DNA from 4 places in the Sporomusa sp. GT1 genome. Region 4 is predicted to be linked to each of the others. Evidence: riboswitches for the same ligand, from Rfam matches in the RefSeq annotation. Region 4 holds a riboswitch; each other region holds the start of a gene.

Region 1 (4,306 bases), on a different contig from region 4:
GTTCCCTGCGTGCAGGCGGAAACCAGAACTTTGCCCAAGGATACGAAGCTGCATCCCCAGGGGTGGACGGTTGGTGATAAGGTCGAATTCAAAAAAGGCACGATTTTGACCACCAACGATTTGGGTGAAGTGATTTCCGGTACCTTGAAAGACGATACCTTTCTCCAGCCGCGCGGCTGGGAAAGAGTAATTAATGACTACTACTACGTTTCCGCCTATGCGACCGGCTCCTTTTTCCCCCGGTTTCATCGCTCCTTTATCGAACGAAGCTATAATATGGCTATTCCCGGCTACGGGCATTTGCGCTATAAAGGCGGAACCCCGGTTACCTTCAGCGAACAGGGAGAAGTGCTTCGCGGCACACTTGCCGAGCAGGCCACCGTTCGTCTGGTGGCGGGGAAATACGGCTTTCTGACCTTGAGAGAAAATACCGTCCTGGCTTTTTATGATTCCGGGGCAATCCGGTCCGGTGTTTTGGCCGAGGATACCTACCTGCGGCCTATAGGCTGGCGAACCAACCTTGCCGCAAACGACTCAGCCGGTTTTGTCAAGTTCAGCGCTAAACAAGCCATAGAATTCGATGAGAATGGGGAAGTCGCCGTTGGAACACTCAAAGAGAAGGTGACCTGGCGTTCAACGGCTGGGGAAGTGGTCGAATTTCCTGCCAATACCGTTGTCCGTTTTAATGACGAAGGCGCCTTGGTCATTAAAACTGCTATCTAAATATGTCGGAAAATGACGAAGGAAAAAGTGTGACAAGCAGAAGTACTTGTGCTAAAATATAATTATTCCTGTTGCTTTATGACACAATATAGCTGCATAACATAAAATACAGGCTAAAAAAGTTGTTGACAAAATTACCCAACGGTGCTATATTTGAAGCAAAGAAATTAAAGGAATTCTCACAAAAAAAGAGAATAATGTACTTTGGTGCAGGTGCCCGTATGGGCCTAAGAGAGAAGCCGGTTTAAAGCCGGCGCGGACCCGCCACTGTGATGGGGAGCGAATCCATGATATACCACTGAGATCCAGCGATCTTGGGAAGGTTTGGAGGAGCGATGAGCCAGAGCCAGGAGAACTGCCTGCATGACGATCACCATTTGACCTGCGATGAATCGGGGAGGGGATTGCGATGCAATTCGTATTTTGTGACGGCAGTTTCGCCGGATTACAAGAAGCCTTTCTGGATATTTCATCACAGGAAGGCTTTTTTATATTTGTTGCAGATAATTAGTTGCTTATCCAAGGTTATGATCTTACAAAACTTTATACGAAATCAGGTATCCGTCGTCAGGGCGGATTTAAAAGGGAAGTCCGGTGTGATTCCGGCGCTGTCTCGCAACTGTGAAGGAGAGCCATATTTCTGCAAGCCTCTTACCAAGGAGAATGTGGTGATGACCCAAGTCAGGGTACTGCCTGGTTTCTAGTGTCTCAGCTGAGACATGTATATCCGTACAGCCTGCGATGCACAGGTCTGGGATTAAGAACACTCGCAGGCATAGGCTAGCTCTGAGCTAACATATGACTGGAGGCTTGTTAAGGTGAGCTTTCTCGCCTGACAGCCAGCGAGCGGTTTTTGACCCGGCACCGGCAGCAGGCAGCTTTAGCAACAGGTAAAGCGTCGATTGTTCCGCCGGGCGGAATAGTCGGCGCTTTTTGTTTCATTTGTGAGCCACTGTCATGGACCAGGCCCATGACAGCAATATACCCGGTGTCGCTTAGCGGCGCCGAATACAGATAATCAAAGGGGGATAGCGACAGCCTGCAGCCCCTTGCCGGTGCTTTAAGGGACAAGCAAACCAAAGATGCTGCGCCGGCGGGAGAATGTGAATATATTTTACCGCAGTCCGGTAGTAGGAGAGGTGAGTTATGAAACGCCGGAGGATCGAGACCTTAACCCGCGCGCTGCTGGACTATGGCTATCATGTCCGGCAGGTTCAGCACATTGTTGAGGAAGCCGGGAAGAACGGCAGGGCTGAAATGATGGAAGATGCCATTATCGAAGCGCTGGAAGCGTATGTGAAGTTTGCTGCCAGGTGCAAACAGCAAGGGCACAATATCTGCTGATTTTTCGGCATAATGCTTCAAAGTCCTGTATAGAATGAAAAAGTGATGACAAATGAATATCGTTGGGATAGGTGCCCTACGGGGCTTAATAGGGAAGTCCGGTGTAATGCCGGCGCGGTCCCGCCACTGTAACGGGGAGCAATCTCGCAGATATGCCACTGGAGCGAACGCTTTGGGAAGGTGCGAGAGAGTGATGAACCGGAGCCAGGAGAACTGCCTGTCTGACAATCACCGTTTGACCTGCGAGGTATGGGGAGGAGATTACGCAACAAGCCAGGACGGCTTTCGTCCGGACAGCGTAACCACTCCCGATGAGGGAGTTTTTTTATTGCTTAGAAGCACAAATCAAACAAGAGAGGAAATGGCATGAAGCAACTAACACGCAGTCTTTTATTACTTATTGCCGTATGTTTTCTGGGCGGCATGCTGGCCCCGGCCGGGGCGCTGGCCGCCAAGGCCAAGGCCAAACCGGAGCAAACCGTGGGCTATGTCAACCGCCAGCAGATTTTCAGCAGCTATCCCGGTATTCAGGAGACACTGAAGGAAATCCAGTCCCTGCGCGAAGCGGCGCAGCAAGACTATGACACCCGGAGCAAAGACCTGTCGGACGCGGAGCGGCAAGCCTTAAACGACACCATCGCCCGCGAGGAAGCCCGGAAGGAAGACATTCTCATGAAGCCGGTAGGGGACAAAATCGAGGCGTCCATTAAGGCCGTCGCCGAGGAAAAAGGACTAACAGTAATTATTGACGCAGCAACCGTGGTCTATGGTGGTATTGATATCACCGCCGACGTGATAGCTAAGCTCAAACAATAAGCAGCAGCGGCGACAGCGTAACTTAGCCTGTTCGTCCCGCCCGGGTGCGATAACGGCGCCCGGACAGACTGTGATAGGGAGTTCTGAACAAGGAGGTGAGTTCTTTTCCCGTGGGTACTAAGGAAAAGACCTCAACAGCCCACAAGCTGTTGACGGTCGCAGAATAACACCAAAAAACGATGGGAGAGTGAAACATTATGTCCAGTAAAGTTGCGTACACAGTGTATTCTTATCCGCCGCCCAATTTTATCGGCGAGGGCGATCTGGGAACAGCCGTATACAGCGGCGGTACAAGCGGCGATGTGATTACTGAAAGTAAAGGCGTAGTGACCCAGTGGGTCAATCCGGTGACCAGCAACACTGAACAACTGCCCGGCGATACAAAGGTGTTCTACTTTAAAAACAGCAACGGCGATAACCGGGCGATTGTACCGGCCATTCAATGGGGTGTCGGGGGTGCTGCGTGCTACTTTATGATTTATAACGCCGACACCTGGAGCGACGGCATCAATCCCGGCAGACCCATTTACGGACCGGCGCTGTGGACTGTCGTTGACAGCGGTTCCAACAATATTCCTATCACCAATCCTTACAAATTCCAAACGGCAACAGTCACGGAAAATGCAACCGAGCATTATTATATCTACGGCATTGACTTTGATAATAGAATCGTTTTCCGCGTGGAAAGCGCCGGCGACACCTATACGCTTGACACCACTGCCGGGCACAACTTCAGGCTGACGCCCCCGACGTCTCAAGATTCCTACGGTGTGGACCTGCAAATTGTCGGCGATTACTTTTACGCTCTGTTCATCAGCGGCATTAATATTTTGACCGCCAGCCCCACCTACGTCAACAGCACCGTGGTCAAGCACCTGCTGGATTTCAGCGGAACACCGTCCTACACCGGCCCGCACGGCACAACAACCGTCAACCCCGGGCCGGGCGAGTGGCCGGGCAAGAACGCGTTCAGCATTCAGCCCCAGGGCGATTTCCTGTATCTGGTCGCCCTCGGCGGCATGCAGCATAACGCCACCCCCATTGTCTGGAACCCGGAGTCCAAAATCCAGAAGGTGGCTTTGAGCGACCTGGAGGTCACCAACCTGCTTAAGGCGGCGGCTGATAACACTGACCCAGCCACTGACCGCTTTGATTTCCGGGCACTGACCTTCAATGAAAGTGGCAGCCAGGTCTTCATTCTGACCGGCGCCTATAACGCCAGCTGGGTCATGACCTGGCGCTTGTACTGGCTTACGATTGATTCACTGAACGATGCCGGGGACGCACTGCTTAGTGATTTAACATCAGCTTTCCCTCCAGATCCTACGGCAACCTTTATAGCAACCGATAACTTATCCGGCTATCTCTGGGCGCTGCTCTATTCGGAAAGTACCGGCAAGACCTGGTTCGCCCGCGGCAACGA
Region 2 (4,306 bases), on a different contig from region 4:
TTTGTGGCTGGCGGTACTGCTGGCGTCTGTTGGACGAATGGCCGCCTTATATTTTTCTGCCGCCTGGATTTTCAGCTTTATTTCCCTGCCTGCCGGACAGGCTTTTTTTCTCAAGACGGCAATGAGCTGGCCACAGCTGGTTACCGGCCTTGCCGGAGGTGTTCTGTGTCATTGGCTGTATAAACGCCTGCCTGCAGCCGGTAAAGCGAGATAAAGCCATTAGTGGGACAAGGGGACAGGTCCCTTGTCCCACTTCAACTATATCATGTGAGATATGGAGACTGTGTTTATGTATTTGTTGTGAAACAACGACTTTTGAAGAATAGCTTGACTATATGACCGCTATATAGAGTAAAGTAGACAGAAAAGCTATATTTTAAGGAGGTGAAAATAATGAGTACGGAAAGAAAGCATCCTGAGTATCAAATTCCTAATGAACCGCATGCCAAGCATCGTTATGAAAGTGCACTAAAGCATGTTCAACTGGCGCGAGAAGCCGGGAAAACTTCGGAAGAAATTCATGAGGTTTTTCGCAAAGTAATGAATTTCGACTCTAAAAATATCGAAAATATTTCTCAAGATGAAGCACACAAAAAATACCGTACCGCAGTGATTCATGCCCGGAAGGCGTTAGAAAACGGCAAAACTTCTGAAGAAGCTCATGAAATATACCGGAATATTCTCTCGGGAAATACGGCAGGAAAATGTCATCACAAAGTGGATTAACTGGTGGTAAGCTTACGCCAGGCTATGAAAGCTATGAGTCCGGGAAGGCTTAGGCAATGATGATCCAGTTCAGGGAGCACGAAATGCCTGAGTATACCCTAAATGATGGAAAAGGCGGAATTGAGCTTAGTTAAAGAAACTGAGCCCAATTCCGCCTTTTGTTTTAGCAGGTGGTGTACTCCACCTGAAAAGAGATTTGATTGATATATGTTTTTGTATCGGTAGTAAGCCAGTGGTTTTTCAGCGGGAAAACATATACATTACTGACAATCTGCAAGGCATTGCGCTGCACAAAATCGAGGATTTCCTTATATACGGAAGCTACTTGTTGGTAATAAGTTCCTTGGAAGCGTATGGTGAGATATAATCCCTCCGGACGGACAAAGCAGTGTTTCTTAGGAATGGAATGAGAAACCGGCGTAAAATATTGTATTGTTTTATTGAATTTTTCTGCAAAAAAATCATCTTTATCTATGATCCAGCCGGTAGTAAATTCCTTGAAGTGTTTTTTGGAGAAGGCAGTCTGATTATGTTTGGACAGAAGCCTGAACCGTTCCCGCAAAGACATGGTTTCGGTTAAAGTTTCACTGACAAATAGAATTTTTTCTTTCTGAAAGTTTACTTGAATTTGATTGAACCGGGTTTTGCGTATTTTTTCTATTGTTTGTAAAGATAAATGTAAACTCTTTTTGATGTTTAGTGTATCTTCTATAATTTTATTGCATTCTTTTTCTTTCGCCAGTAATATCTGTTCGAAATTATCAACATTGCGGTTTTGCAGATAATTCTTTATGCCCTGAATGGAAATATTCAATTTCCTCATATTTAGAATAATTTCCAGCAAGAGATATTGAGAAACCGAGTAATAGCGATAGCCGTTTTCGCTGACATAGGCTGGAACTAATAGTCCGTGTTTGTCGTAATAAAGCAAGGTTTGCTTGGGAATAGCATAGAGAGAGGCCAATTCACCGGCGGTAATATAGTTTTCTTTGTTAATTGTCATATGTCGTATTCTCCTACGCTTATTACATATAGGAATCCAGGTGCATAAAACAATGGTTGAACATAAAAACTTCTTTTATCCTCATTATTAATGATGAATTGGGTTTGTGTCAAGAAAGGTTAGTTTTTATTTATATGGTTTGAAGGAATACGCTGAAAGGAGCGGAGATCTGGTTAACTACGTGGCTCACAGCTGCTAATGGGATGCTACCGGCAATGTTACCATTTGGAAAACGGGATGGTAAAAGTGGTCAGGCCTGGGAAAAAAGACTTGACTATATGACCGGTATATAGTTTACCCTTATAATCCAGAGTAAATTTTGACATATATCTTCTAAAAACGACGATTTTTGATAATGTTTGCTAAAATGGTGAAGTGAAGTTGTATATTGAGTTAAGTGTTTTTCTATGATGTGAATTGAATATTGCTAGACAGGTGCCCTGTAAAGGGCTTAATAGGGAAGTCCGGTGCAAGACCGGCGCGGTCCCGCCACTGTAATGGGGAGCAAACCAAAATACCACTGGGATGAGAGTCCTGGGAAGGTTTGGGAGAGCTATGATCCAGAGCCAGGAGAACTGCCTGTCTAAAGATCGCCGTTTTACCCACGAGTGATGGGGAGGAGATTACAGTTACATTAGCTTATTTGGAATATATTCCAGGTGAGTTTTGTTGTCTTGCTGAATTTGCTCCTGGTTCTAGACCAGGAGTTTTTATTTGGCTGTTGCTGTAGAATCCTCCCGGCTGTTATGGCCGGGAGTTTTTTATTTTATTATGAAAGGAAGAATGAGGATGAAAAAGAAAAGCGTTCTGAAAAAGCGTATGTTAGTCACGGCCATCATTACCGGCTTATGCTGTGGGGGAGGGCCGGCAGCTTTGGCTGCCGGTGCAGTGGAGGATTTTACCCTTGACTCGATAATTGTAACGGCTACCCGTTCTGAAAAACCTGATGTTGAGGTTCCCGCATCTACTACCATTTTGACGAATCAAGATTTGAAAAATACCGGTGCTGAGAATATACAAATGGCTTTGCAAAAAATCTCCGGTATTGCCTATACTACTTTTGGACCTAATGGAAATCCCTATTCTACTATGTCCAATCCAATTATTATCCGCGGCGTAAGTAATGGTACGTTGGTATTAGTAAATGGAGTCCCGATTAATATGTCCGGCAGCTACTATTTGGATTCCATTCCGGTGGAAAATGTTGAACGGGTGGAAATTGTGAAAAGCGGCGGCGCGGTTTTGTATGGCAGTGAAGCCATGGGCGGCGTTATCAATATTATTATGAAAAAGCAATTTGAGAATACGGTATCGACAGGTTTTGGCAATTATGGACAGCGAAATCACAATGCAACCTTTAATATGGGGAAATTGAATCTGAGCTACAGTAAGACAAGGTGGGGCAAACTGGATAAAATTTCAGCCACTGAGGGTACTGCCGGGGGCAGAACGACTACCTTTAAGGGTTCTGATAAAGACAGTGTATCAGTAGAATATAATTTTAATGATAAGTTATCGCTTTCGTATAATTATATGGACAATGAAAATGGCTATCAGACCTGGTTTGGCGATAACTGGAGAAAACTAAAGGATGCGCAAGCAGGCGATTTACAAAATGATAAAACCTATAAAAACAAGTATAATATAGCGCAGCTTAGATATAGTGATGAAAATGTAAAAGCCAGTCTGTATTATAATCACAATAAGCCGACTACAAGAGGGTTTGAATATTACAAGAGTGACGGAACTCTAAATTACGTCCGTGATAAAACCGATCAAAAGGACAGGACTTATGGGATTGACGCCCAGAAACATTGGCAGATCAATGACAGGGCCAATGCTATTTTCGGATTTAATTATAAGAATGAATATTTTAACCAGGTTAAATACACTACTAAGGCTAGGATGGAGCAGGAAAGAAAGGTTTTTGGTGTTTATGGGCAATGGGAACAAAAGCTCAATGATGTAAATACTTTTATTTTAAGTGCCCGCGAAACCTGGACTGCCGGTGCTGAGAAGGATGCAGATTACAGCAATTTTAGCGCTTCCGGACAATTTATTCATAAACTGGGCGAAAAGGATAATATATATGCCAGTGTCAGTCAGTCGTTTATTTTACCTACCTTTAGCCAAATGTACGGCAGTACATATGATCTGTTGCCGGCACCGGAATTAAAACCACAAACCGGTATCAATTATGAAATTGGCTGGAAAAAAGTAGACGGCGGCCATAGTTGGAAGGCTGCAGTATATCATATTGATATTAAAGATAATATTAGTGCAACATGGAATAAGGACACAGGAATAACAAAATATAAAAATGAAGATTTTAAAAACACTGGTGTTGAGTTAACTTGTGATATAAGCGGGGAGAATGGCTGGTCGTATAATTGGGGAATTAATTATGGAGATCCTAAAGTAAAAGCTGAAGGTAATAATAGTACCAAAAATTATTGGGACAGAAAATATGGACGCTTGCAGTTGACCGGAGGAGTAACTTATCAAAAAGATAAATGGAGCACAAGCTTGAGCGGGACATATTTAACAGAACGTGTCGGCACACCCTCTAATCAACAC
Region 3 (4,306 bases), on a different contig from region 4:
CGGCACTACTGACTACTATCAGGGCTTTGTTGTCTTTTTTGATAATAGTAAGCGACACTTCGTACAGCAACGGCGCCTTGACCCCGTCGCTCAGTTCTGCCCGGAGGATATAATCCCCGCCGGTCAAATTGCGTTCATCCGCATATACAGGCAGCTGCAGGCGCTGCCGGGAGTCACCGTTCAAAGCCGTAAACATCTCTAAATATTCCTTGTGACCATCCAGTGCGCCACCATCGACATCTTCATTGGTCGCACCGGGAGTAAACAAGCCGCTTACCGGCTGACGATCAGCCGCATCTAAGAGATGAACGGTAACAATAACCAGTTTTTGCACCCCGGCTGGATTGACAATATCCACGCCCAGGTGAGTTACCGGGTGAATGGCCTCAATTTCTTGATTCGAAGCACCTTTGCCAATGAATAAATTTTTGTAGTAATCCCATTGTCTGTCCCGTAGCACTAAGACATTGCGCCCTACACGGTCATCGGTTTTGCCGTCCTTATCCAACGGCAGAACCATACCTGCCAGCGTGACCGGCGCAGCGGCATCACCGGTACCCGTCCCTACGGTAACCGGTATCTGCTGTGTATTGCCTCCTGCCGTCACAGTAGCGGTATACCTGCCTGTTGGCAAATCTGACGCCACCTGCAGGGACAGTAAATCATACCACTGACTATACCCTCCTGGCAGCAGCATGTCTCTCGTTAAGGCATACCTGTCTGCCTGCCTGGTTACCTCCCAATTTTCCTGAGAACCGGCCGGGCTAAAGCCAGGCGGCAGACTGATGGTCACTGTCACCGTTTTGTCGTTTAGACCACGATGCTCAATACTAAACAGCGCTGCCGTTTGTCCGCCGGGAATCACAGAATCCCTGATCTTCCCCAGGTAATAGGGAAATTGACAGGAAAAAGACACTTCCTCCTGGGCCTGTCCGGTAATTGTCAACATTACCAACAGCACTGTCACGATGCCGGTCAGTGCTTTTTTGATGGTCAAATCCTTGCCCCCTTAGGAAAAAAAATACATTCCCGCGCTTACGCGTGGGAATGTATTTTCAGTTTTGATATATTTTGCAGCATCCGGCGCCCCAGGGCCCGCGAGTCTTCAGCATACATACCATCTACTGTAATCCCCTCCCCATGCCTCGTGGGTAAAACGGCGACTGTCAGCTAGGCAGTTCTCCTGACTCTGGTTCACGGCTCATCCAAACCTTCCCAGGACTTTTCATCCCAGTGGCATATTCTTGGATTTGCTCCCCATTACAGTGGCGGGACCGCGCCGGCTTTTCACCGGACTTCCCTATTAAGCCCCGCAGGGCACCCAACTCTTTTGTTATTTGGTTTTGCTTTTAGTGCTTTTTAGCTTCCGGGTTATTCAGTTCATCAATGGCATCTTTAACATGTTGGATATAAATATCTTGAAAACCTGCATTTTCACCCAAGCCATGCACATAAGTGTCTACTTTAAAGCCGGCGGCAATAAGCTGGCTTTTTGCTGAATCCTCTTCATCACCGGCCATATCGTTGGTAGCATGGTCACCGGCTACCAGCATGAACGGCATAAGAGTAACTTTTTTTACTTTGTTGGCTTTTAATTTAGCCAGCATATTGTCGAAGGACGGATACCCTTCCACGGTGAACAGATATACGTTTTTATAGCCTTCATCCTGTAATTTAAGCTGCATGGCGGCATAAGCCGAATTTCCGGGATGGCTGCCACCATGTCCCATCAGTACAATGGCTTCGTCTTTTTTCTGTTTGGGGAACTGGTTTTCTAATGCTTTAGCAGCAGCTAAATAGTCATCAGGTTTCTCTTCTTGTCCCATAAAATACATAATAGGTCTGCCTAAGGCAATTTTGTCAAAGGTTTTAGCGGCTTCATGATGTTTTACAACACCCTTCACCAAATCAAACTCTTCACCGGCAGCAATATGCAGCGGCTGAACAATAACTTCATTAAAGCCTTCGGCTTTTAAACGGTCAAGCGCTTCTTTTTCGGTATCGATTTTCACGCCGTCACGTTCAGCAATTCTTTTAATGATAATCCGGGAAGTAAAAGCCCGGCGAACTTCGTACTCGGGAAATTCTGCTTTTATTTTGGTTTCAACAGCTTCAATGGTTGTCTTTAAAGTTTCAGGATACGTAGTACCAAAGCTTACAACTAAAATAGCCTTTTTGCCTGCCTGAGCCGGTGCAGCCGCTGCCAGTGACGGAACCAGACTTACACAGCCAAATACAGCCAGCATGCACAGGGTGGTGATAAACGAATAGATGTTTTTCATTGGCCAAAAACAACTCCTTCATATTTTTTGATTACCGGACACGCCTTCGTTACCAGGATGATGGGAGCAGCCTGTGATTAAAACAGCAAACCTCTCAACCGTAGCGGTGAGAGGTTTGAACAGTAGCCCGAACAGAAAGCTCCTGGTGTGTAAACCAGGAGCGAATTAGCCAGTTACGCCATAAAAGCGCCTACTATAATCCCCTCCCCATACCTCGTGGGTAACAAACGGCGATTGTCAGATAGGCAGTTCTCCTGACTCCGGATCATAGCCTGCTTAAACCTTCCCAGAAAATCCATCCCAGTGGTATATCTTAAGCCTGCTCCCCGTTACAGTGGCGGGACCGCGCCGGCATTTAACCGGTCTTCCCTATTAAGCCTGTAAGGCACCTATCTCTAACATATGTAGTTTTCTTATGAAATTAGCATAACACTGCAGGAAGTGATTGTCAATCCATATTAATTTGAATCCTATCTACTATATCACGATAAATCAGCTGAATATTGTAATCACCGATACCATAATGAGGATATTTCTCGTTTATTTCTTTTATTACAAACGGTTTATCTTTGTTTTCTTTAACCATTTTTGTTATGGCTAACCGAATATCGCTATTAGCGGAAATATAGTTTGTGTACAAGTTAATTCCTGCGTTTAATTCTGCAAAAACCGGATATTTTTCTCTTGTTGGCCGTCTTTGCAAGAGAACCTCCCGGTATATCTCGTAATATCCCGCAGGGTTAATTTGATAGGATATACGTATTATGTCCTGCAAACTGTCATATTGCCAGAAATCGTGCCGGATAATATGTAAATGCACTTCCCCCTGATAGTTGCTGGCATCCAGATAGGCGCACAAGGTTAAAATATTCATCTGACAAAACATATCGGCATCAAACCATAATATAATCTCCGAATACGAGTGACTTAATAATGCCTCTAGTTCTGTCACCGTCAATTCGTTATAGCGCTCATAAGCAACCTGTAAGGTTTCTGCCCGTAATTGAAAGAATTCCTCACTAAAAATTGTCTCCGCGCATTTCCCGGTAATCATGGATTCATTAAATGCAATAATCTTCTGGCCTGAAATGCCTTTAGTCTCTAAATAGGATTTCAGTATTGAGCCGTTAGCAATATGTAAAATCATACTACACATCCCTCTTATATTATCTGATATCAACCGGTTTATGCGAAATTAGCAACCGCTTTTAGTGTTTCTACTTTCCTTATATAACTGACAAATTGCTGGCACAGCCACGGATCAAACCGTGTCCCGGCGCAGGTTTCCACTGCTTGCAACGCCTGGCGGCCGCTTAGATTATTCGTTCCTTGTCTGTTTGTCATCTCATCGAAAGCATCGCAGATAGAAAGCATTCTGCTTAGAAAGGGAATCTCGGCTTCTTTCAGGCCTTCCGGATATCCTGTTCCATCATACCGTTCATGGTGATAACGAACAATAGGACTTATTTCCTTCAGCCCCACACTATTAAGGATGACCCAGCCATATACCGTATGAAGTTTGTGCATATCCTGTTCGTCGTCTGATAATGGTTCAAGTTTATTAAATACATTGCCAGGCAGGCACAATCTGCCGATATCATGCATTAAACCACAATAATATGCTATTTGTATTTTTTTATCGGAAAACCCCATACAATCCGCCCATTCCAGCATGTGCATACCAACACTTTGACAATGCCTCAATGTAGCAGGGTCATAGTTGTGAAAAAGTTCCATTAACTTTTCAATTCTCCTCATTGGTATCCTCCTTGTTTATAAGCCGTCTTAGTCAGTCAAAGCCGTAAAGCGAAGGGTAGGACCCGTGACAGTGAAGGGAGGATTACGCTATTATCCCGCTGCAATATTGCAGCATCCCCTGGAAAGCTGCCGAGCCATAACACAAAAGTCTCCCTGCTGAAAGGCGAGGAGACAGACAAAACAGTATCGCTATACCGATAAAATCCCGGCGTATAACATACGCCGGGACAAAATAAGCACAAGCCAAACTGCTGCGCTAATCCCCT
Region 4 (4,306 bases):
CCGGCTGTTGGGCCAAGGCTTTGGCAAACAGTACCCGCTGCCGTTCACCGCCGCTAAGTTCGGTAACTAAACGCCCGGCAAAATCCAGTGTGTTCGTGAGCCGCATGGCATTTTCAATAATCGCCAGGTCTTCGTCACTAAGCCCCTGCATCCTGGTCTTAAAGGGAGTACGCGCCATGCCGACAATCTCCAGACAGGTATAAGGAAACCGGATATCCATGTTTTGCGGCACAACAGCAATATGGCGGGCCAGTTCTTCAATCCGGTAAGAACCGATATCCCGCCCTCTCAGGCTTATCCTGCCTGCTGCCGCCGCAAGCTGGCCGGTAATAATGTTAAGCAGGGTTGTTTTGCCTGAACCGTTAGGCCCGACAATGCCGTTGAAGCTGCCCTGCCTGATGTTAAAACTAATATCTTGCAATACCTGTTTGGCAGCATATTTAAAACTTACGTTCTCTACTTTTATCATAAATAACGCTCCTATTGCAGCGTCTTGTTGCGCATCCTGAAAATATAGACAAAGAAAGGACCGCCTAAAAGGGTAGTCAACACCCCTACCGGAATCTCAATATTGCCGACAGAACGGCCAAATGTATCGGCCGTTAGCAGCAGAATACCGCCGGTGAGGCCACTGAGCGGAATAAGCACCTTGTTATCCGAACCGGTCAACATCCTGACCATATGCGGCACAATGAGGCCGACAAAGCCAATAATACCGCTGATAGCCACACATACGGCAGTAATCAGGGCTCCGGCCGCCAAAAGTATCATACGCAGGCGGGAAGCGTTAATGCCCAGACTGCGGGCCTCACGGTCCCCCAGGGATACAACATTGAGATCTTCGGCATAGTAATAGCATACGAAGCAAGCAGCCAGAATAAGCGGCCAGCCATATACGACATGCTCCCAGCTTTTAGCTGCCAGGCTGCCGATCAGCCAGGCAACAATGGCCGATACCTGTTCGCCGGCCAGACTCTTAACCATGCTGATGGCGGCTGACAGAATACTGCTGACAATAATCCCGGCAATAACCAGATTGGCAGATGACACATAGCCGCCTACCCGGGCCATAGACATGACAACAAGCAGGGTGGCCACCGCCCCGCCAAAGGCCAACAGCGTGACAGGCAGGCTACTCTGGGCAAGAATATTAAGATAGATAGCTATACTGGCCCCAAAGGCTGCACCTGTCGATACACCCATGGTATAGGAATCTGCCAGCGGATTCCTGAGCAACGCCTGAAAGACAACACCAGCCACCGCCAAGCCGCCGCCAACAGCAATGGCAGCCAGAATGCGCGGCAGGCGGATATCCCAGATAATGGCCGTGATAGCCCCATTTACGTGGCTATAGCTGTCAGCATTGCCGGTAATTTTTCCATAAATAACAACCGCAGCGTCCTCGATACCGATATCCGCCCGGCCAAAACCTACGGCAGCTAAAGTAAACAGAACCATTACCACCAAAAGCACCATAGCCGCCAGACGGGTTTTGGCCTTCTGGCGGCTCAAGAGCGCGGTTAACGTACTGCTCATGCCAATGCGTGCTTACTCACTTTTGAACGTTTGGTCAGAATGGTTGAGAGGTAATTTACCTTCTGGTTACCGGCAGCCGCCAAATCACGAATAATTTCTTCGCCTTCCAGGCCGCATTTTGAGACCATTACGGCATTTTCTACCATACCGTGCTTATGCAGTTTTTCAACAATTTCGGTATAATTTTTATACACTTTCATCAGCACCACATTATCAGAGGCAGCCAGCACTTTTTCCAGCCGCTCATCATCAATGGTAGCCGGTACGATGCTCAGAATATCGCCGCCTTCAGCCAGAGCCACCCCTAAACGATTGCCAATTGCCGAGAAGGAGTTTACGCCGGGAATATTGACAATTTCATGGCCGGAGGCTTCCAACAGGCGGAAAACATACATATAAGTACTGTATAGCATAGGATCGCCCAGGGTAAGAAAAGCTACTTTTTTGCCGCTGTTTAATAATCCAAGAATGATCTCTTTGTTGTTCACCCAGGCATCGGACAAAGCCTGAGCATTGTAGTTCATAGGAAATACCAGCTCAAGAACCTCAGTCCCCTCCTGGATGTAGGGACGGGCAATGGAAAGTGCCGTGCTTTCATCCTTTTTCTCGGTACGGGGAGCAATAACCACATCGGATGATTTAATGGCGTTAATGGCTTTCAAAGTAAGTAATTCGGGGTCGCCGGGGCCTACGCCGACGCCGTAAAAAATCCCTGACATTATCAAAACAACTCCTTAAAATAAATAAATCTCTGTCACCTCTAAAGGGTTGACAGAGAAATTGCCCAGACTAACGCGCAAATCCCCTCCCCATCGCTCGTGGGTGAAAACCGGTGATTGTCAAACAGGCAGATCTTCTGACTCAGGTTCATAGCCAAACTGCGCCTTCCCAAAATAGCAAGCTACTTCAGTGGCTTGTTGCAGGCAGCTCCCCTTCACAGCGGCGGGACCGTGCCGGATTTCAACCGGCTTCCCTATTAAGCCCAATCGGGCACCTGTTCCATATTAAGTTATTTAAATTGTATGATTAAAAGTGCAAAAAGTCAAGCAGATTATGTCTGCCCCGGTCTCAAAGCATGGACAAATAACCAATAGCCATTGCATATATAAAATAACTTCCAGCTACGGCAACACCGTAAACTTCCGGGTCCCGGCCGATGTTATTGAGTCCGGCCAAGTGGATTTGACCTTGGAAGAGTGGCGGCAGCTGCTGGCAAAGGTGCAGCAGGCACCTGGTGCCATGGTGAACATTGAATTGTAGAACACCCAGACAACTCCCTTGCCTGTTGTGAGGTAATTTAATGAAGTAATTTTTTTTAGCATCATGGTCGCTCCATGATGCTAAAAAATTACAGCCTAAATTGTTGTAACACCTGTTGCAGCTGCTCTGCCAGTTTGGCCAATTTCTCACTGGAAACTGCCATTTCCGTCATAGTCGCCGACTGTTCCTCCGTGGCAGCCGAAACCGTTTGCGTCACAGCCGAGGTATCCCGGCTGATTGCTTCTGTTGCGCTTACCGACCCGGCAATTTGCCGGCTGCTTGCAGCTATTTGGCCGACTGCCGCTGCAATTTCTTTGATTTGTCCGGACAGTTCCACGACAAACGCTGCGATTTCCCTGAAATGATCACCGGCAGCACCGACTACTTCCGCGCCGGCATTTACTTCCTGTGTCCCCTGGCTCATCGCAATAACGGCATGACCGGTATCCTGCTGAATACTACTGATCAGGCTCTCAATTTGTTTAGTGGCTGCCTGGGATTGCTCAGCCAGCTTCCGGACTTCCTCCGCAACAACGGCAAACCCTCTTCCCTGCTCACCGGCCCTGGCCGCTTCGATCGCGGCATTCAACGCCAACAAGTTGGTTTGTGCGGCAATCCCGTCAATGGTGGATACTATTTGCCCAATTTCTTTGGACCTGGCCCCCAGTTCGGCAACAACAGCGGCGGAATTGTCCACACTCTGCTTGATATCATTCATTTTGCTGATGACCAGTGAAATTGCCTGACTGCCGTCCCCGGCCGAGCTTGACGCCCTGTCGGCAGTAGCAGTGGCGGTGGCAGTATTGACCGCAATCTTGTCCACTCCGGCCGACATTTGTTCAACCACTGCCACCGTATCCATCAGGGCTTGCATTTGCTGCTCTGCCCCCTGAGCTATCCCGGCTACTGTTCCGGCAATTTGCTCAGACGCCTGGGCGGACCGGTCAATGCTGGCAGTAAGCTCTTCCGACGATGCGGCAACCTGACCGGCAGACTGGCCAACCTGAGTCACCAGGCTTTTCAAATTGGTCGCCATTACGCTGAAGGACATACCAAGCTGGCCAATCTCGTCCTTGGCCACAGTGTAGCGAGCGGGAATATTGCCGGTAAGATCCCCCTGGGAAATTTTATTGGCTGCCGCCGCTACCGCTACCAGCGGCACACTGATTATGCGTGAGATACCAATACCAAGCCCGATCGCCAGCACACCTGCCAGCACGATCAGAAAGCCGGTTACCCCAATGGCCGCCTGTGACCGGCTTGCATTCAGTTCCGCGGTTTGCCTGCCGCTGTCGGCCTTCATTTGTGATAATTTGTCAATAGCCCTGGAAAAATTGGCAGACAGCTTGGGGCCGTCATTCATCAGCACAGTACGCGCAAATTCTTTATTGCCTGTTTTGCAAAGCTCCACAATCTGTTCCCGGTGGTAGCCAAAATTCTCTAACACATTAGAAAAATATTCAAACTCCTTTTTCTCGGTCTGGGTCAGCAGGCTTTGCGAAAAGACCTG

Evidence for each region. A riboswitch is a leader RNA that binds a small molecule or an ion and turns the genes downstream of it on or off. The one in region 4 is predicted to bind cobalamin.
Region 1: it holds a riboswitch for cobalamin, as region 4 does, so the genes downstream of both, GT1_RS11375 (OmpH family outer membrane protein) here and cobI (precorrin-2 C(20)-methyltransferase) in region 4, are expected to answer to the same signal.
Region 2: it holds a riboswitch for cobalamin, as region 4 does, so the genes downstream of both, GT1_RS21530 (TonB-dependent siderophore receptor) here and cobI (precorrin-2 C(20)-methyltransferase) in region 4, are expected to answer to the same signal.
Region 3: it holds a riboswitch for cobalamin, as region 4 does, so the genes downstream of both, GT1_RS18085 (sirohydrochlorin cobaltochelatase) here and cobI (precorrin-2 C(20)-methyltransferase) in region 4, are expected to answer to the same signal.

The regions. Positions count from the first base shown of each region.
Region 1 covers NZ_BMBX01000008.1:64,769-69,074, reverse strand. The annotation lists gene GT1_RS11390 (hypothetical protein) at 1-723, shown strand, start outside; cobalamin riboswitch at 918-1,101, shown strand; cobalamin riboswitch at 1,262-1,435, shown strand; gene GT1_RS11385 (hypothetical protein) at 1,537-1,794, opposite strand; gene GT1_RS11380 (hypothetical protein) at 1,870-2,067, shown strand; cobalamin riboswitch at 2,120-2,303, shown strand; gene GT1_RS11375 (OmpH family outer membrane protein) at 2,434-2,883, shown strand; gene GT1_RS11370 (hypothetical protein) at 3,081-4,306, shown strand, end outside.
Region 2 covers NZ_BMBX01000048.1:274-4,579, reverse strand. The annotation lists gene GT1_RS21545 (ECF transporter S component) at 1-214, shown strand, start outside; gene GT1_RS21540 (hypothetical protein) at 394-726, shown strand; gene GT1_RS21535 (MerR family transcriptional regulator) at 890-1,729, opposite strand; cobalamin riboswitch at 2,146-2,327, shown strand; gene GT1_RS21530 (TonB-dependent siderophore receptor) at 2,519-4,306, shown strand, end outside.
Region 3 covers NZ_BMBX01000023.1:48,720-53,025, forward strand. The annotation lists gene GT1_RS18080 (hypothetical protein) at 1-997, opposite strand, end outside; cobalamin riboswitch at 1,156-1,340, opposite strand; gene GT1_RS18085 (sirohydrochlorin cobaltochelatase) at 1,350-2,282, opposite strand; cobalamin riboswitch at 2,509-2,690, opposite strand; gene GT1_RS18090 (hypothetical protein) at 2,731-3,429, opposite strand; gene GT1_RS18095 (HD-GYP domain-containing protein) at 3,468-4,040, opposite strand.
Region 4 covers NZ_BMBX01000004.1:82,368-86,673, forward strand. The annotation lists gene GT1_RS07855 (ABC transporter ATP-binding protein) at 1-469, opposite strand, end outside; gene GT1_RS07860 (iron ABC transporter permease) at 481-1,536, opposite strand; gene cobI (precorrin-2 C(20)-methyltransferase) at 1,533-2,255, opposite strand; cobalamin riboswitch at 2,365-2,549, opposite strand; gene GT1_RS07870 (hypothetical protein) at 2,569-2,796, shown strand; gene GT1_RS07875 (methyl-accepting chemotaxis protein) at 2,885-4,306, opposite strand, start outside.